Regions from separate parts of the Lysobacter sp. OAE881 genome, predicted to be linked through region 1. Evidence: riboswitches for the same ligand, from Rfam matches in the RefSeq annotation. Region 1 holds a riboswitch; each other region holds the start of a gene.
The links. A riboswitch is a leader RNA that binds a small molecule or an ion and turns the genes downstream of it on or off. The one in region 1 is predicted to bind cobalamin.
Positions count from the first base shown of each region.

Region 2: another riboswitch for cobalamin. It lies ahead of btuB (TonB-dependent vitamin B12 receptor); the one in region 1 lies ahead of btuB (TonB-dependent vitamin B12 receptor).
Region 3: another riboswitch for cobalamin. It lies ahead of ABIE51_RS17065 (ribonucleoside-diphosphate reductase subunit alpha); the one in region 1 lies ahead of btuB (TonB-dependent vitamin B12 receptor).

Region 1 covers NZ_JBEPOG010000001.1:3,927,073-3,933,465, reverse strand. Annotated here, with positions in the region: partial or broken gene ABIE51_RS18020 (hypothetical protein) at 1-242, shown strand, start outside; gene ABIE51_RS18015 (carboxypeptidase regulatory-like domain-containing protein) at 239-2,068, shown strand; gene ABIE51_RS18010 (cysteine hydrolase family protein) at 2,055-2,600, opposite strand; gene btuB (TonB-dependent vitamin B12 receptor) at 2,735-4,603, opposite strand; cobalamin riboswitch at 4,765-4,964, opposite strand; gene ABIE51_RS18000 (TfoX/Sxy family protein) at 5,220-5,612, opposite strand; gene msrC (free L-methionine (R)-S-oxide reductase MsrC) at 5,609-6,094, opposite strand; gene bioD (dethiobiotin synthase) at 6,191-6,393, shown strand, end outside.
Region 2 covers NZ_JBEPOG010000001.1:1,065,404-1,071,796, reverse strand. Annotated here, with positions in the region: gene btuB (TonB-dependent vitamin B12 receptor) at 1-1,505, opposite strand, end outside; cobalamin riboswitch at 1,530-1,750, opposite strand; gene clpB (ATP-dependent chaperone ClpB) at 1,855-4,440, opposite strand; gene otsB (trehalose-phosphatase) at 4,600-5,349, shown strand; gene ABIE51_RS04915 (glycoside hydrolase family 15 protein) at 5,390-6,393, shown strand, end outside.
Region 3 covers NZ_JBEPOG010000001.1:3,714,505-3,720,897, forward strand. Annotated here, with positions in the region: gene ABIE51_RS17050 (DUF3857 domain-containing transglutaminase family protein) at 1-203, opposite strand, end outside; gene ABIE51_RS17055 (HAD hydrolase-like protein) at 308-946, opposite strand; gene ABIE51_RS17060 (phosphoglycerate kinase) at 1,058-2,230, opposite strand; cobalamin riboswitch at 2,415-2,625, shown strand; partial or broken gene ABIE51_RS17065 (ribonucleoside-diphosphate reductase subunit alpha) at 2,898-5,307, shown strand; gene ABIE51_RS17070 (ribonucleotide-diphosphate reductase subunit beta) at 5,545-6,393, shown strand, end outside.

The sequences.
Region 1 (6,393 bases):
ACTTCGCTGCGCTCGACCGCTGGCTGCGTGCCAACGAATCGCGCGTGGCCGATCCGCTGTCGCTGATCGCCGCGATCGAAGCGCTGCGCGCCGAACCATCGTGCGCGTCGTGCCGAAGCGAACTGCGCGCGCAATTGTGGCCGTTGCTGTCGCGGCCGCCGGCCGCGGTGCCGCGTCGCGACGACGGCGATGCGGCCGGTCGTCGCTATCTCGACGCGCTGCGGCAGGAGAACGCGCGATGACGTGGTTCACGCCGACGACGACGGCCTGGGTGCTCGGGCTCGCGACGGTCATCGCGATCGTGCGCCTGCTCGTGCGCCACCTGCGCGCCGATCCGGCGCAGCGTTCGCACCTCGCGCGCATCGCGGTGCTGCTCGCCGCGCAGCCGCTGTGTGCCGCGCTGCTGTATTTCGCGCTGTGGCCGCCCACGGTTCCCGGTCGCGCGGGCACGCTGGTGATCGCCACCGCAGGCGCACAGCGCACGCAGGTCGCGGCCGGCGACGCGCTGGTCGCGCTTCCCGAAGCGCCGGCGTGGGCGGAGGTCGAGCGTGCACCGGATCTCGCGACCGCATTGCGGCGACATCCCGGCACGCAGCGCGTCCGCGTCATCGGTGATGGCCTCGATGCGCGAGATCGCGATGCGGCATCGGGCCTCGCCGTCGAATTCGAAGCGGCGCCGCTGCCGCGTGGCGTGCTCGAACTGAATGCACAAGAGCGCATCGCGGTCGGCGACGAATTCAGCGTGTCCGGTCGCGTCGGCGGCGTGCACGGGGGTGTCGTTGAACTGCTCGATCCCGCGCGTCGTCGCGTCGACCAGATGACACTGCCGGCGGACGGGCGCTTCACCTTGACCGCAACCGCGCGCGGCGAAGGCAGCGCGATGTTCCGCGTTCGCGTGCTCGATGCGCGCCAGCGTGCGGTGGAAGACGTCGACGTGCCGGTCCAGGTCGAGGCGCAGGTGCCGCTGCGCGTGCTGGTTATCGCCGGTGCGCCCAACCCGGAAGTGAAATACCTGCGTCGCTGGCTGGAAGACGCCGGCCTGCCGGCGCAGACGCAGATGGCGGTCGGCGGTGGCGTGCAGCTGGGCGATGCGCCGGTTTCAATCGATGCCGCAACGCTGTCGCGCTTCGACGTCGCCATCCTCGACGAGCGCGCGTGGTCGTCGCTCGGCGATGCGCAGCGTGGCGCGCTTGATGCCGCAGTGCGCGATGGCCTGGGTCTGCTGATTCGCGTGACGGGCGCGCTGTCGGCGAACGAGCGTGCGCGCCTGCGCGCGCTCGGTTTCGTCGTCGAGGGCGGTCGCGACTCCACTGTCGCGAAGCTTGCGCAGGGCGCCCGCGACGATGCCGCCGAGCGCGCACGGCTGGGTCCCGGTACGCAGGACGCGCCGCGTTCGCACGAGGAACCGCCGGTCGCGGTGCCGGAACTCACGCGTCGCGATGCGAAGCTCGGCGCTGCCGATGGCGTGACGCTGCTGCGTGATGCGAATGGCGCGGTGCTCGCCATGTGGCGCGCACACGGGCGCGGTCGCGTGGGGGTGTCGTTGTTGGCCGACAGCTATCGCCTGGTGCTTGGCGGTCGCGACGATCGCCATGCGCAGCTCTGGAGCGATACGGTCTCGACACTGGCGCGCGCGCGAAGCCATGCAACGTTCGGCATCGACGCCGATGCATGGCAGGGCGAGCGGATGTCGCTCTGCGGCGTGCAGGAGGATGCGTCGGTCGTCGCGCCCGACGGTTCGATGCATCGGGTGCTGCGCGATCCGGCGGCCCGTGGTTGCGCCGCGTTCTGGCCCGAATCGGCGGGCTGGCACCGCGTGCGTTCGGGCGATCGCGAACAGGCGTTCTTCGTGCGCCCCCCCGATGCGGCGCCGGGCATGCGCGCGCAGTCGATGCGTGAGGCAACACTGCGCCTCGCATCGTCCACTTCGAAGGTTGCGAACGATCAGGCGACGGGCCCGGATCGACCGGGCGCGCGTTGGCCGTGGTGGCTCGGCTGGCTGGTCGCGAGCGCGGCGTTGTGGTGGTTCGAGCGTTCGCGCGTGGGGCGCCGCGTCAGCGCAGCGTGATCGAGCGCGACGGCCGCGTATCGGCCTGCAAGGCATCGCGCAGCAGCTTCAGTGACGCCGTGCGCCGACCCTGGGTCTCGGACGCGACGCAATCGGACGGCACGCGCAGTTCGAAGCCGTGCATGTCGGCATCGGTCGCGGTGGCGAACACGCACACGTCCAGCGCGACGCCGGTCAGGATCAGCTTCTTCGCGCCGAGCTTGCCCAGCAGCATGCGCAGCGGCGTATCGCGAAAGCCGCTGCGCTCGGGCTTCAGGACGAAGAAGTCGTCGTCCTCCGGATGCAGCAGCTTCACCAGCGGCGCGCCGAGCGAATCGGCCGCGCCGCACTCGGCCACGACCTGCTTGAAGTCCGAACGCCATTGGCCGTAGTTGTCGTTGACGTAGATCGCCGGCACGCCGCGCGACTTCAGCCGCTTCTTCAGGCGCGCGATGTTGCGTGCGGCCGGCAGGGCCGCGGCGAGCAGCTTGTCGCCCTGCGGGAAATCCAGGGCGTTGATCATGTCGATGATGAGGAGGGCGTGGCCTTTCACTCGTCGCTGCGACCAGGAACGGGAAGGCTAGGATCGACGCGGCGAGGTGAGCGCGCCGTCAGAGAGCCCAGCCGCGCACGGGCGCCGCGATGTGCAAGCGCCCTCATCCGTTCCTCGCGCAATGACTTGCGGGCTCAGTTCACCGGCGCGTAGCGCAGCGTCAGGAACCACTCCCGTCCACCCTGGTTGTAGAACGCGACGGTCTCGTAATCGCGATCGAACACGTTCGCCACGCGGGCCTGCAGCGTGAGCGAGGAGGTGATCGCATACTCCGCGCGCAGGTCGAGCGTGCCGTAGCCGCCGAGGCGACGGGTGTTGGCGACGTCATCGAAACGCGAGCCTTCACCCACCGCGGTCGCGCCGATGCGGAACTTGCCGAAGGCGCGATCCACATCGACGCGGGCGCTGTTCTTCGCGCGACGCGCGAGGTCGTTGCCTTCGTAGAAGCCGCTGCGGTTCTCGGTGTCGAGGTAGCTGATCGCACCGTTGATCGTCCATTCGGCCACCGTGGTGTCCACGCCGAGTTCGGCCCCGCGCATGCGCGCGCGCTCGACGTTGTTCGGCAGGCCGATCGCCGCGTCGAAGGCGATCAGGTCGTCCACGTCGGTGTCGAAGGTATCCAGGCGTACGTTGAACGTCTCGCCGCGCCACGCGACGCCCAGTTCCCACGTCTCCGAATCTTCCGGACGCAGGTTCGCGTTGCCGAAGAACGGGTAGTACAGCTCGTTGAACGTCGGCGCCTTGAACGCGCTGCCGTAGCCGGCGGTGACGCGCCAGTTCTGCGCGAACTCGATGCCCCACGCGGCGCTGCCGGTGGTGTGGCCGCCGAACTGCTCGTTGTCGTCGCGACGCACGGATGCCTCCAGCGACTGCGCACCTATGCGGCCCTGGTACTGCACGAACGCCGCCTTGTTGTCGCGCGACAGCTCGTCGTACTCGGTCGTGCTGCTCACGCTGTCGTCGAGCCAGTCCAGGCCCACGCTCAGCAGGTGCTTCTCGGCGAGGCCGAAATCGCCCTGCAGCGTCGCGCTGTCGCGGTAGGTGCTGAAGTAGTCGAGGTAGGTGTCGCCGAGGTAGTTGTCCGACGCATCGGTGTTGCGGCCGGCGGTGAGGTGCAGGTCGACGCGGTCGTTCGGGTGCCAGCGCAGCTTGCCGCCGACGACCTGCTGCACGGTCTTCGCGCGATCGGTGAAGTCGCCGTCGAATTCGTTGTCGCCTTCGTTGCGCAGGCCGTGGCCTTCCAGGCTCCACTGCTCGTTGAACTCGATGCCGCCGCGGACCGACAGCGCGTCGCGCGTGTAGCCGTCGCGGTCGGGCTGCGAATCCGGCGCGATGAAGCAGCCGGCGCCGTCGAAGGTCACCGGGTCGAAATAGCCGCGGCACGCGTTGATGCCCTGCGTGTGGCTGTGCGAGTAGTCCGCACCAAACCACGTGCGGCCGCTGCGGCCGCCGAAGCCGGTGGCGAATTCGTTGAGGCCGTTGGAACCGCCACCGACCGTGACGCGCGGCGCGAAGCCTTCGCGGTCGCGGCGCGTGAACACCTGGATCACGCCGCCGATGGCGTCGGCGCCGTAGAGGCTCGAACGCGGACCACGCACGATCTCGACGCGATCGATCAGGTCGACCGGGAGATCCTGGAGCGACGCGAGGCCCGACGTCGCCGAGCCGATGCGGATTCCGTCGACGAGCACGAGCACGTGGTCGGACTCGGCGCCGCGCAGGAACAGCGTGGTGAGCTTGCCCGCGCCGCCCTGGTTCGACAGCGAGATGCCGGCGCGACCGCGCAGCAGGTCGGGCAGCGAGCGCGCCTGGCTGCGGCGGATCTGCTCGGCGTCGATCACCTCGACCGGTGCGAGCGCATCGTTGACGGTGACCGCGGTGCGGTTGGCGGTGACGACGACTTCGTCCAGGTCCGTCGCCTGCGGCGCGGCGTGCGCGAGCAGGGGCAGGGCGGACGCGCAGGCCAGGGCGAGCGCTTGGACGTGGAGGCTGCGGAAGGACATCGGGGTTCTCCGGCGCGTGTTCGCGCCAACGGCAAGGGGAACGGTTGCCGGGAGAATCGAGGCTGCGGACAAGGGCGCGGACGCACCGACGTCGCCGCCGCGACGCCCTCCGCATCGCAACCAGGGGTGGTCCGGCCTGTCGCCAGGCGGTCCGTGCGGAGAGGCCGGTCTCCGGACTCGCGAGGCAGGACAGGGTCCTCGGGCTGCGGCGCCTTCCCGTGCGTGCGCACAGTGGCCAGTGCCGAACCCGGATCCGGATGGATCCGCCTTCGCTTACCGTTGCGGGGGCAGTGCCGGAATGGCCGCGTGGGCGTCACCGGCTTCCCGTTTCAACCCGTGGGCAGACGCCGCCGGGTCACCTCGAAGCGGGGCGAAGTCTACGGCATTTTCTCAGCGAAGCCAGTTGAAAGCCCCTCTCCCGTTTGCGGGAGAGGGGTTGGGGTGAGGGCAGGAGGCGTGGGCAACTATCTGGAAAGCATCGGCATCGATCGATGTCGACGCAGCCATCCGTGGCGAAAGGAGACCGGCTTGCGGTACGCCCGGCCCGGCCATCCTGGCCGGTCGTTCGCCCTTCGCCTTCGGGCACCTTCTCCCGCTTGCGGGAGAAGGGAAAAGCTCAGTCCCGATCCGCCGGCTCGTCGAACAGCGTGGGCATCGCGATGCTTTCTTCCTCGCGCGCCATCTGGGTCGTGGTAACCGGCGCGGCGGCCGGCTTGTAGCGCGGCGGCGGCAGCAACGCGGTGGCCGCGTCGGCGGCGAGGATCAACTCGCTGCGGCGTTCGTCGGAGATTTCCTGCCAGTGGCAGTCCTGCAGCGCGCCTTCGATGGCGTAGAGCAGGTTGAGCGTCGGCTTGAAGCCTGCACGCTTGACGCGCATGAAGGCTTCCACCGTGCCGGCGGCCGCGAGGTCCTCGCGCGTGCGCAGGCCGACCTGGCGCAGCCAGGCGGCGGACTTGGGGCCGATGTTGCGCAGCTTGTCGGCCTGCTTCGGGTCGGGCTTGTCGGTCATTCCAGTGACTCCACGAAAGCCCGCGCGATTGCCTCCAGGCCGTGCTGGTCTTCAACGTCGAAACGATCCTGAACCGGACTGTCGAGGTCGAAAACGCCGATCAGCGCGCCCGTCGACGACACCAGCGGGACGACGAGCTCGGAGTTGGAGGCCGAGTCGCAGGCGATATGGCCCGGGAACGCATGCACGTCGGCGATGCGCTGCGTCTGGCGGGTCGAGGCCGCGGCACCGCACACGCCCTTGTCGAGCGGGATGCGCACGCAGGCCGGCAGGCCCTGGAACGGGCCGACGACCAGTTCGGTGCCGTCGAAGAAATAGAATCCGGCCCAGTTGAGCTGCGGCAGCGCGTTGTACACCAGCGCCGACAGGTTGGCGGCATTGGCGATGCGATCGCGCTCGCCGTGCATCAGCGCCCGGGCCTGCGCAAGCAGCTGTTCGTATTGTTCCGGCTTGCTGCCGCTTAGACTTGCGCTGGTGAACATGAGTGCCTCGAACCTGCCGTCGCATAGTGCCTGGGATGCCAGTGTAGATGGGGCCGGACCGCATCGCCGCAACCGGCTCGGCGGGCAGGTGCGGCGATGACGCGCGGCTGGTTCGTCACCGGCACCGACACGGGCATCGGCAAATCGCTGGCCAGTGCGACGCTGCTGCACACGCTGCGCGCGGGCGGGCAGCGTGCGGTGGGCATGAAGCCACTGGCGAGCGGTTGCGAATCCACGCCCGACGGGTGGCGCAACGAGGACGCCCTCGCGCTGCAGGCGGCGAGCGATCCGCGACCGGC
Region 2 (6,393 bases), 2.9 Mb from region 1:
TCGCCCAGCGAGGCATCGAAGGCGATCAGGTCGTCGATCTTCGTCTCGAACGCATTGAGCGACCACGTGCCCCAGCCGTGCTCGCCGCGCAGGCTGAGTTCGACGCTGCGCGAGTTCTCGGGACCGAGCTCTGGATTGCCGTAGCCGGGGAAGTACAGTTCGTTGAACGTCGGCGCCTTGAACGCGGTGCCGTAGCTCGCGCCCAGGCGCAGTTCGTCGGTGAAGTCCCAGCCCCACAGCACGCTGCCGGTGGTCTTTCCGCCGAACTGGCTGTCGTCGTCGCGGCGCACGCTGGCCTGCAGCGACTGCGTGCCGAAGGCCTGCTGCCATTGGCCGAACACGCCGCGGTTGATCCGGCGATCGCGATCGTAGTCGGTGTTGCTGTCCACTTCATCGCCAAGCCAGTCGAAGCCGAGCGTGAGCAGCCCGGACGCAACGTCGACATCGGACTGCAACGAACCCAGTTCACGTCGCGTGTCGAACGTCGACGAATACACGCCGTCGAGGAAGTTCTCGCTCAGGTCCGCACTGGTGCCGACGCTCGCGGTGAACTTCGCGCGTTCGCTCGGCACGTAGCGGACGCGACCGCCGACGACCTGCTGCACCGTGTCGGCTTCGTTGTTGACGCTGCCGTCGTACTCGTTGTGGCCTTCCGCGCGGAAGGCGCGCAGGTCGGCGTCCCAGCGTTCGGAGAACCGCATGCCGCCCTGCAGCGTCAGCGAACTGTTGCGATAGCCGTCCTTGTCGGGATCGAAGTTGCGCGTGCCGCGATACGCGTTGATGCCGTCGGTGTTTTCATGCGCGGCATTGACGACGTACCAGCCGCCGCGTGCTTCATCCTGCGACGTTCCGCTCAGGCCGGCAGTGAATCGCTGCGTGTTTTCGCTGCCCACGGCCGCGCTGGCACTCGGCGTGAACGCGCCTTGCGGGCGACGGGTGAAGATCTGGATCACGCCGCCGATCGCTTCGGACCCATAGAGACTGGAGAAGGGCCCGCGGACGATCTCCACCCGTTCGATCTGTTCGACCGGAATGTCCTGCAGCGATGCGCCGCCGCTGGTGGCCGACCCGATCTTCACGCCATCGACGAGCACCAGCACGTGGTCGGATTCGGTACCGCGCAGGAACACCGACGTCGATTTGCCCGGGCCGCCGTTGTTGGCCATCGAAATGCCCGCGCGACCGGTCAGCAGGTCGGGCAGCGAGGCCGGCTGCAGGCGTTCGATCTCCTCGCGCGCGATGACGGTGACCGCGGCGAGGGCCTGGTCCTGCGTCTGCGCGGTGCGGGTGGCGGTGACGACGACCTGGTCCAGGTCGGTGGCGGCGTCGGCCCATGCGGGCGATGCGGAAAAAACACACGACAACAGCGAAACCGCCAGCGCGCGGCGGCGGAACAACCGGTGATGCGGATGCACGAGCACACTCCTTGACCGCGCCTGCCCGCGCGGGAACGTTGGAAAGGACAGGCGGAAGGACGGCGTGATGACGGCACACGGAGAGACCATGGCCGCATGACATTCGCCCACCGCATGTCACGTCGCACCAGGGCCGGTCTCCGGGCTCGCGAGCGAAGGCAGGAATTCCTGCGCTTCCGGTCCGCGCCTTCCCATGCGTGAGCACAGTGGCTGTGTGCGGAACCTTGTCTCGCCTACCGTTGCGGGGGCAGCTCCGGAATTGCCACGAAGGGCGCACCGGATTCCCGTTTCAACCACCGGACAAGCCGGCGGTCACCTTGGGCGCGGGCATGGTAACAGCATCGGGCCCTCCGGCAACCCGCGTGGCCGCCCGCAAAAAGAAAAGCCCCGCAGAGGCTGCGGGGCTTTCGTTGGCGGCGCTCGTCGATGCCGGCGCGTGTCAGTCCTTGCGGAATACCAGCTGCCCGCCCTGCGCTTCGACATGCACGGTGTCGCCGCTGGTGAACTCGCCGGCGAGGATCTTCGATGCGAGCGGATTCTCCAGTTGCTGCTGGATCGCCCGCTTCAACGGACGCGCGCCATACACCGGATCGAAGCCGACGTTGCCCAGCAGGTTGAGCGCATCGTCCGACAGCACCAGCTTCAGGCCGCGCTCGGCGAGGCGCTTTTCCAGTCCGTTGAGCTGGATGCGCGCGATCTGGCGGATCTGCTGCTTGTCCAGCGGATGGAAGACGACGATGTCGTCGAGGCGATTGATGAACTCCGGGCGGAAGTGCGACTGCACCACGCCCATCACCGCGCTCTTCATCTGCAGGTAGGCCTGCGGCGTGTCGTCGCCAGACATCTCCTGGATCATCTGGCTGCCGAGGTTGCTCGTCATCACGATGACCGTGTTGCGGAAATCCACGGTGCGACCCTGGCCGTCGGTAAGGCGGCCATCGTCCAGCACCTGCAGCAGGATGTTGAACACGTCCGGATGCGCCTTCTCGACTTCGTCGAGCAGGATCACGCTGTACGGACGACGACGCACCGCTTCGGTGAGGTAACCGCCCTCTTCATAGCCGACGTAGCCCGGGGGCGCGCCGACGAGGCGGCTCACCGAATGCTTCTCCATGAACTCGCTCATGTCGATGCGCACCATCGCATCGGAGGAGTCGAACAGGAATTCGGCCAGCGCCTTGCACAGTTCCGTCTTGCCCACGCCGGTCGGGCCGAGGAACAGGAACGAGCCCGACGGCCGGTTCGGATCCGACAACCCCGCGCGCGAACGACGCACCGCGTCGGACACGACCTTGATCGCCTCTTCCTGACCGACCACGCGCGTGTGCAGCTGCTCTTCCATGCGTAGCAGTTTCTCGCGCTCGCCTTCGAGCATCTTGCTGACCGGAATGCCGGTCCAGCGCGCGACGACCTCGGCGATTTCCTCCGCGGTCACTTTGTCCTGCAGCAGCGTGAAGCCCTTGGTTTCGGCTTCCTGCGCGGCACGCAGCTGCTTCTCGAGTTCGGGCAGCGTGCCGTACTGGATCTCGCTCATCTTCGCGAAGTCCTGCCGGCGCTGCGCCGCTTCGAGTTCGAGCTTGGCCTGCTCGATCTGTTCCTTGATCTTCGTGGCGCCCTGCAGCGTGGCCTTCTCGGCCTTCCACACTTCTTCCAGATCGTTGAACTCGCGCTCCAGGCGCGCGATCTCGTCTTCCAGGTCGGCCAGGCGCTGACGGGATTCGGCGTCCTTCTCCTTCTTCAGCGCCTCGCGCTGGATCTTGAGCTGGATGAGGCGACGTTCCTTGCGATCGAGCTCCTCCGGCTTGGAGTCGATCTCCATGCGGATGCGCGATGCCGCCTCGTCCATCAGGTCGATGGCCTTGTCGGGCAGCTGGCGATCGCTGATGTAGCGGTTGGAGAGCGTGGCCGCGGCGACGATCGCCGGATCGGTGATCTCCACGCCGTGGTGCACGGCGTACTTCTCCTTCAGGCCGCGCAGGATCGCGATGGTGTCTTCCACGCTCGGCTCGCCGACGAACACCTTCTGGAAGCGGCGTTCGAGTGCGGCGTCCTTCTCGATGTACTGGCGGTATTCGTCCAGCGTCGTGGCACCGATGCAGTGCAGCTCGCCACGCGCGAGCGCGGGCTTGAGCATGTTGCCGGCGTCCATCGCGCCTTCGGCCTTGCCGGCGCCGACCATCGTGTGCAGTTCGTCGATGAACAGGATGATCTGGCCTTCGTTCTTCGCCAGGTCGTTGAGCACGGCCTTCAGGCGCTCCTCGAACTCGCCGCGGAACTTCGCGCCTGCGATCAGCGCGCCCATGTCCAGCGAGAGCACGCGCTTTCCGCGCAGGCCTTCGGGCACTTCGCCATTGATGATGCGCTGCGCGAGGCCTTCGACGATCGCCGTCTTGCCCACGCCGGGTTCGCCGATCAGCACCGGATTGTTCTTGGTGCGACGCTGCAGCACCTGGATGGTGCGACGGATCTCCTCATCGCGACCGATGACCGGATCGAGCTTTCCGTTCTCCGCGCGCGCGGTGAGGTCGATGGTGTACTTCTCCAGCGCCTGGCGCTGGTCTTCGGCATTTTCGGACTGCACGCTTTCGCCTCCGCGGACCTTGGCGATGGCCGCTTCGAGTTTGTCCTTGCTGGCGCCGGCGGCCTTCAATGCGCGGCCGACGTCGCCGTTGTCGTCCAGCGCGGCCAGCACGAACAGCTCGCTGGCGATGAACGCATCGCCGCGCTGCTGCGCGAGCTTGTCGGTGACATTGAGCAGGCGCGACAGGTCGTTGCCGACGCTGATCTGCCCGGCTTGTCCCGTCACTTTCGGCAGCTTTTCCAGCGCTTCGCCCAGGCGTTCGCGCAGCAGCGGCACGTTGACGCCGGCCTGCGCAAGCAGGGGGCGCGTGCTGCCGCCGTTCTGGTCGAGCAGCGCCGTCATCAGGTGCACGGGTTCGATGATGGTGTGGTCGCGGCCGAGCGCCAGCGACTGCGCGTCCTGCAGTGCCTGCTGGAAGCGCGAGGTGAGTTTGTCCATTCGCATGGAGGATTCCCTTGTCACTTGGTGGCGGCCGGCAATACGCGACCGCGAATGTGCACCAGATGCGGGCTCGCCTTGCCCGATTCAACGCCCGGGCCCGCGGATTGCCGTCATTACGACGCGTCCACTTCATGCTGACATGCCCGTGTTCACAATGCGTGCATGTCCACGCCGACCCTCTCCCTGCCCGCCCCGCCCGCGGTGTCCTCCGAATGGGCGCTGTTCCTCGATGTCGACGGCACGCTGCTGGATTTCGCCGATGTTCCGGGCGACGTGGCGGTGGACCCGGGCCTCATCGATGTGCTCGCCGTGCTGCACGGGCGCCTGGACGGCGCACTCGCGCTGGTGAGCGGCCGGCGACTGGCGCAGCTGGACGAGCTGTTCGCCCCGCTGAAACTGCCCGCCGTGGGCCTGCACGGGCTGGAGCGGCGCGAGGACGGGCACCAGGAACGCCATCCGCGCCCGGTGGCACTCGACCAGGCCGTGGCCTGGGGCCGGGCGCTTGCGCAGCGGTATCCGGGCGCGCGCGTCGAGGACAAGGGCACCACGATCGCGCTGCACTGGCGTGCCGCGCCCGACGCGGAAGACCTGCTGCGCCAGTACGCCGACTCGATCCTGATCGAGCTGCCCGGCTATCACCTGCAGCACGGGAACATGGTCGTGGAACTGCGTCCCGATGGCGCGCACAAGGGCAGCGCGGTGGTCGACCTGCTCGCGCATCCGCCGTTCCACGGCCGACGTCCGGTGTTCGTGGGCGACGACCTGACCGACGAACACGCGTTCCAGGCGGTCTGCAGCCATGCGGGCTTCGGCGTGCTCGTGGGATCGCGCCAACCGAGCGCGGCGCGCTACGCGCTGCACGATCCGGCCGCGGTGCGCGCGTGGCTGGAGGAAGGCCTCGACCTCGCATGACCGCCGCATCACGCAACGCGATTACAGACCTGGAGAACGGATGAGCCCGACCGCCCTTCCCTCGAGCCTCGAGCTTGGCCTGATCGGCAACTGCAGCATCGCCGCGCTCGTCGACCAGCACGCGCGCATCGTGTGGGGCTGCGTGCCGGCGTTCGACGGCGACCCGGTCTTCTGCGGCCTGCTCTCGCCGCGCGAACACGAAGGCGGCGACTGGTCGATCGAACTGGAAGGCTTCGTGTCGGCCGAGCAGTCCTACATCCCCAACACCGCGATGCTGCGCACCGTGTTGCGCGACGCGAACGGCGGCGCCGTGGAAATCGTCGACTTCGCCCCGCGCTGGCACCAGAACGACCGCTTCTACCGGCCGGTCATGCTGATGCGCCGCCTGCGTCCGCTGTCGGGCACGCCGCGCATCCGCGTGCACCTGCGCCCGCTCGCCGAGTACGGCTCGGTGAAGCCGGAAACGACGTGGGGCAGCAACCACATCCGCTACCTCATTCCCGAATTCACGCTGCGCATGACCAGCGACGTTCCCGTACGCCTGGTACGCGATTCGCTGCCGTTCGTGCTCGATCGCGATGCGCATTTCGTGCTCGGCCCGGACGAAACGCTGACGCAGTCGGTGTCGGGCTTCGTGCGCATGGCCGAAGAGCAGACGCTCAATTACTGGCGCAGCTGGGTGCGCAATCTGTCCATTCCACTGGAATGGCAGGAGGCGGTGATCCGCAGCGCGATCACGCTCAAGCTGTGCCAGTACGACGAGACCGGCGCCATCGTCGCCGCGATGACGACCTCGATCCCCGAAGCGGCGAACACCGTGCGCAACTGGGACTACCGCTTCTGCTGGCTGCGCGATTCGGCCTTCGTCGTGCGTGCGCTCAACCGCCTCGGTGCGACGCGCACGATGGAGGAGTACCTGCGTTACCTCGCCAACATCGCCTCCGACGATGGCGAGCTTCAACCGCTCTACGGCATCGGCTACGAACGGCAGCTGGCCGAATCGGAAGTCGAATCGCTCGCCGGTTATCGCGGCATGGGCCCGGT
Region 3 (6,393 bases), 210 kb from region 1:
TGCATGTCATAGCGCCAGAACCGCCATGGCGCGCCATCAGCGCCGGGCGCTGTGGAATCCCAGCGGTCCGCGGGCTGGCCGACCTCCACAAAGGCGGGCTCCGGGCCCACCGTGAAACGGTACTCACCGCGCTCGTGCTGCGCATCGGCCGCGCACGCCGCGCCCGCCAGCATCCAGGCTAGCAACCCCCACCACTTCCCCATTGGAACTCCCCCTAGTCCACGGGCCGATACTAGGAGGCGCGTGGGCGGGCAGCAATGGGCCGACGCGACGTCGCGCGAGAACTTGGCAGGCGGTCGCGTACCCGTCAGGCGGCAAGCAGCGCCGGCAGTTCGCCCGGCGCCTGCGCCAGATGAAGCGCGCCGGCTTCGCGCAGCTCGGCTTCGCCGCCGAAACCCCACAGCACGCCGATGTTGCGCATGCCGTGGTGGCGCGCGCCTTCGATGTCCATGCGGCGGTCGCCGATCATCCAGCACGCGTCGGCAGGAAGCTCGAACCGGCGCAGCGCTTCGGCGATGAGCTGGTCCTTGTGGCTGATGCGGCCGTCGAGCGTCGCGCCAATGACGTCGTCGAAGCGATGCCCGAACGGCAGGTGGTCGACGATCTTGCGCGCGTGCGGCTCGTTCTTCGCGGTGACAACGGCGAGGCGATGCCCGGCCGCGTGCAGCGCTTCGATCGTCTCGCCGATGCCGGCGTAGACCTCGTGCTCGGCCCAGCCGTGCGTCTCGAAGCGGTCGCGGTAATGCAGCACGGCCTGCTCGACCTTCGCATCATCGTTGAGCAGCGGCCCGAAACTGGTGCGCAGCGCGGGGCCGATCCAGCGACGCAGTTCCTCGTGCGGCGGCACCGGCAGGCCCATCTGCACCATGGCGTGCTCGACGCAGCGCGTGATGCCGACGGCCGAATCGATGAGGGTGCCGTCCATGTCGAAGAAGAGCGTGGTCATGCGGGTACTCGATTGCGTTTGCAGCCCGGGTAAGCGAAGCGCCCCCGGGGTGATGCGTGATGGTGCGGGCAACCTGGGTGCGCTTCGCTTGCCGGGGCTACATCGCGGTAGTTACGCGCGCGCCTTCAGCGCCGCGACCGCCGGCAGTTCCTTGCCTTCCAGGAATTCCAGGAACGCGCCGCCGCCGGTGGAGATGTACGACACGTCATCCTCGATGCCGTACTTGTCCACGGCCGCAAGCGTGTCGCCGCCGCCGGCGATCGAGAACGCCTTCGATGCGGCGATCGCACGCGCGAGCACTTCGGTGCCCTTGCCGAAGGCGTCGAATTCGAATACGCCGACCGGACCGTTCCACACGACGGTGCCGGCGGCCTTGATCAGTTCGGCATAACGCGCGGCGGTCTGCGGGCCGATGTCGAGGATCATGTCGTCCGCGCCCACGGCATCGACGGCCTTCACCGTCGCCGGCGCATCGGCGGCGAACGCCGGCGCGACGACGACGTCGACCGGCACCGGGATGTCCGCGCCGCGCGCCTTCGCATCGGCCATGATCTTCTTCGCCGTGTCGATGAGGTCCATTTCGACCAGGGACTTGCCGACGCCGTGGCCCATCGCGGCGATGAACGTGTTGGCGATGCCACCACCGACGATCAGCTGGTCGACCTTCGAGACCAGCGACGACAGCAGTTCGAGCTTGGTCGACACCTTCGAGCCGGCGACGATCGCCAGCAGCGGGCGCGCCGGGTTGTCGAGCGCCTTGGCGAGCGCGTCGAGTTCGGCCATCAGCAGCGGGCCGCCGGCGGCGACCTTCGCGTGGCGGATCGCGCCGTGCGTGGACGCCTGTGCGCGATGCGCGGTGCCGAACGCGTCCATGACGTACACGTCGCACAGCGCGGCGTACTTCTTCGACAGCGCCTCGTCGTCCTTGCCCTCGCCGACGTTCATGCGGCAGTTCTCCAGCAGCACGAGCTGGCCCGGCTTCACGTCGACGCCGTCGACCCAGTCCTTCACCAGCGGCACGTCAATGCCGAGCAGTTCCGACAGGCGCTTCGCGACCGGCGCCAGCGAGTCCTCCTGCGTCCACGTGCCTTCCTTCGGACGGCCCAGGTGCGAGGTGACCATCACCGCGGCGCCCTTTTCCAGCGCCAGCTTCATCGTCGGCAACGCGGCGGTGATGCGCTGTTCGGAGGTGATGCGCCCGCCGTCGATCGGCACGTTCAGGTCTTCGCGGATGAGCACGCGCTTGCCGTGGAGGTCGAGGTCGGACATGCGGACGATGGACATGGAAGCTTCCTCTGCGGCCCTTCAATGGAAGGGCGGATGGGGGTGAGACGACGGCGCGGCGCAGCGTGCGGGCGCGGCGCGAGGGCGTGCATTGTCCCCTGCCGCATCCGCATGGGCAAATCTCGCGCATGTTCGATTCTGCTGTTATCCACAAGATTTTGCGTTGACGGATCCACTCACCCCCACTATGTTGTGGCCCGTCGGTGCCGGCCTTCGCAGGTCGGCTTAAAACGGGAAGCTGGTGGGAATCCAGCACTGCCCCGCAGCGGTATGGGAAACGAAGGTGGCCATGGCACTGGGCGAGATGCCCGGGAAGCGGCTACCGGTAGGCGATGCGACCTTCGTGTTCGCGTCATGTCCCGAGTCCGAAGACCTGCCGACAACCGCGCGTTGCACACCGCGCGGTGACCGGCCACGGAGTCTTCGGAGGGAAGACGGTCGGTGTCGCTGCACGCGACGGTTCGCGCCGTCGCCGCCCCGAATCTCGGGCTGCGCGACACCCCGCATTCACGCTTCGACTCCCGCGCCCGCGTCGTCCTTCGAGGGAGAGGACGGCCAGACGTGCGCCCACGCACCGGAGTCGCCGATGACCACCACCACGCAAGCCCCCGTCGCCACGCCTGCCCGCGAGAGCGCCGCGCGCACGCCCGAGACCCGCGCATCCGACATGGACCCCGGTTTCGCGCTGACGCCGCCCGCCGCCAACCTCACCATGACGGTGACCAAGCGCAGTGGCCGTCGCGAACCGGTCGACCTCAACAAGATCGTCCGCGCCGTGACGCGTGCGTGCGAAGGCCTGTTCTCCGTCGATCCGATGCGCGTGGCCACGCGCACGATTTCCGGCCTGTACGACGGCGCGACCACGCGCGAACTGGACGAACTGTCGATCCGCACCGCCGCGCTGCTCACGGCCGAAGAGCCCGAGTACGGTCGCCTGGCCGCGCGCCTGCTCGCGGGCGTGATCGAGAAGGAAGTGGCCGGCATCGAGATCCATGCGTTCTCGCAATCGGTCCAGCGCGGACACGAACTGGGGCTGATCAACGATCGCCTGCTCTCGTTCGTGCAGGCGCACGCGCGCAAGCTCAACGACGCGATCGACAACGCGCACAACCAGCGCTTCGACTACTTCGGCCTGCGCACGCTCTACGACCGCTACCTGCTACGCCACCCGACCGCGCGCACGGTGATCGAAACGCCGCAGCAGTTCTTCCTGCGCATCGCCTGCGCGCTGAGCGAGGACGTGGGCGAAGCGCTCGCGCTGTACAAGCGCATGGCGCAGCTGGACTACATCCCGTCCTCGCCCACGCTGTTCAACTCCGGCACCACGCACGAGCAGCTCTCCAGCTGCTTCCTGCTCGATTCGCCGGACGATTCGCTCGAAGGCATCTACAAGCGCTACATGGACGTGGCGAAGCTGTCGAAGTTCAGCGGCGGCATCGGCCTGTCGTACACGCGCATCCGCTCGCGCGGCTCGCTGATCCGTTCCACGAACGGTTTGTCGAACGGCATCGTGCCGTGGCTGAAGACGCTGGACGCGTCCGTCGCCGCGGTGAACCAGGGCGGCAAGCGCAAGGGCGCGGCGTGCGTGTACCTGGAGCCTTGGCATGCGGACGTCGAGGAGTTCCTCGAACTGCGCGACAACACCGGCGACGAGGCGCGCCGCACGCACAACCTCAATCTCGCGAACTGGATCCCCGACGAATTCATGCGCCGCGTCGAAGCCGACGGCGAATGGTCGCTGTTCGATCCGGCGAAGGTGCCGCAGCTGACCGACCTGTGGGGCGAGGCGTTCGATGCGCGCCTACCGCGCGGCGGAAGTCGCCGGACTGGCGACCAAGCAGGTGAAGGCGCGCGACCTCTACGCGCGGATGATGCGCACGCTCGCGCAGACCGGCAACGGCTGGATGAACTTCAAGGACAAGTCCAACCGCGCGTGCAACCAGACCGCTCGCGACGGCAACGTCGTGCACCTGTCGAACCTGTGCACGGAAATCCTGGAAGTCACGTCTCAGGACGAGACCGCGGTGTGCAACCTGGGGTCGATCAATCTCTCGCACCACGTCGAGGTGTTCGCCGACGGCCCGCTGCATGGCGATGCCGGACGCTTCGATTTCGACAAGCTCGCCGAGACCGTGCGCCTTGCGGTGCGCCAGCTCGACCGCGTCATCGACCTCAACTTCTATCCGATCGAAACGGCACGCCGCGCGAACCTGAAGTGGCGCCCGGTCGGCCTGGGCGTGATGGGCCTGCAGGACGTGTTCTTCAAGCTGCGCCTGCCGTTCGATTCCGACGCGGCGCGTGCGTTGTCGGCGCGCATCGCCGAAGCGATCTATTTCCACGCGCTGTCGGCGTCCAACGAACTGGCGATGGAGCGTGGCCGCCATCCCAGCTTCGAAGACACGCGCGCGGCGCAGGGCGAGCTGCAGTTCGATGCGTGGGGAGTGGTGCCCGAAGACCCCGAACGCTGGGAGGCGCTGCGTGCACGCATCCGCGAGCACGGCCTGCGCAACTCGCTGCTGGTCGCGATCGCGCCGACGGCCACGATCGCGTCGATCGCCGGCTGCTACGAATGCATCGAGCCGCAGGTGTCGAACCTGTTCAAGCGCGAGACGCTGTCGGGCGACTTCCTCGTCGTGAACCGTTATCTCGTCGAGGAACTGAAGGCGCTGGGCCTGTGGACGCCGGAACTGCGCGACCGCATCAAGATGTCCGAAGGCTCGATCCAGGGCGTCGACGCGATTCCCGAATCGCTGCGCGCGGTGTATCGCACCTCGTGGGAACTGCCGATGCGGTCGCTCATCGATATGGCGGCAGAACGCGGCGCCTTCATCGACCAGAGCCAGTCGCTCAACCTCTTCATCGAAAGCCCGAACATCGGCCAGCTGTCGTCGATGTACATGTACGCGTGGAAGAAGGGCTTGAAGACGACGTATTACCTGCGCTCGCGACCGGCGACGAAGATCGCGAAGGCCACGGTGAGCGGCGCCGCCGCGCAGGCGCCGAAACCGGAAGTCACGCCGGCCGACGCGGTGGCGTGCTCGCTCGAGAATCCGGAAGCGTGCGAGGCGTGCCAGTGACTTACGCCCCTCTCCCGCATGCGGGAGAGGGGTTGGGGTGAGGGCGAGTCGCTCTGTGCGGTGGAGCGCCCTCATCCGCCCTGCCGGGCACCTTCTCCCGTGGACGGGAGAAGGGATTCTATTTCAAGCACTACCGAACACCTTCCCTTCAGCCGGCAGCCGATGCGTGGCCTGCCTCCCTCCCCTTCCGCAGGATCGCGGAACGGCTGCCGCTGAAGGGCAAGGTCCCAGACGAGAATGACCATGTCGCACACGCCCCGCCTGCTCGACCCCGGCTTTGACCTCACGCTGCGGCCGATGCGCTACCCGCAGTTCTACGAGATGTACCGCGACGCGATCCGCAACACGTGGACCGTCGAGGAAGTCGACTTCTCGCTCGACGTCAACGACCTCAAGCACAAGCTCGGGCCGGCCGAGCGCCACCTGATCGAACGCCTCGTCGCGTTCTTCGCCACGGGCGATTCGATCGTGGCGAACAACCTCGTGCTGAACCTCTACCAGCACATCAACGCGCCCGAAGCGCGCATGTACCTGTCGCGCCAGCTGTACGAGGAAGCGCTGCACGTGCAGTTCTACCTCACGCTGCTGGATACGTACCTGCCCGATCCGGTCGCGCGCGCGAAGGCCTTCGCGGCGGTGGAGAACATTCCGTCGATCCGCGCGAAGGCGGAGTTCTGCTTCAAGTGGATCGATTCGATCCAGGGTTTGCAGCGGATCGAAACCGTCGAACAGCGTCGCCAGTTCCTGCTCAACCTGATCTGTTTCGCGTGCTGCATCGAAGGCCTGTTCTTCTTCGCGGCGTTCGCCTATGTCTACTACCTGCGCTCGCGCGGGCTGCTGCACGGGCTGGCGTCGGGCACGAACTGGGTGTTCCGCGACGAGAGCTGCCACATGGCGTTCGCGTTCGAAGTGATCCGCACCGCGCGCGAGGAGGAGCCGCACCTGTTCGACGACGAACTGAAGGCGCAGGTGGTCCGCATGCTGGAGGAAGCGGTGGAATGCGAGATGCAGTTCGCGCAGGACGTGCTGTCCGGCGGCGTCGCGGGGCTGTCGCCGAAGGACATGCGCCAGTACCTGCAGTACTGC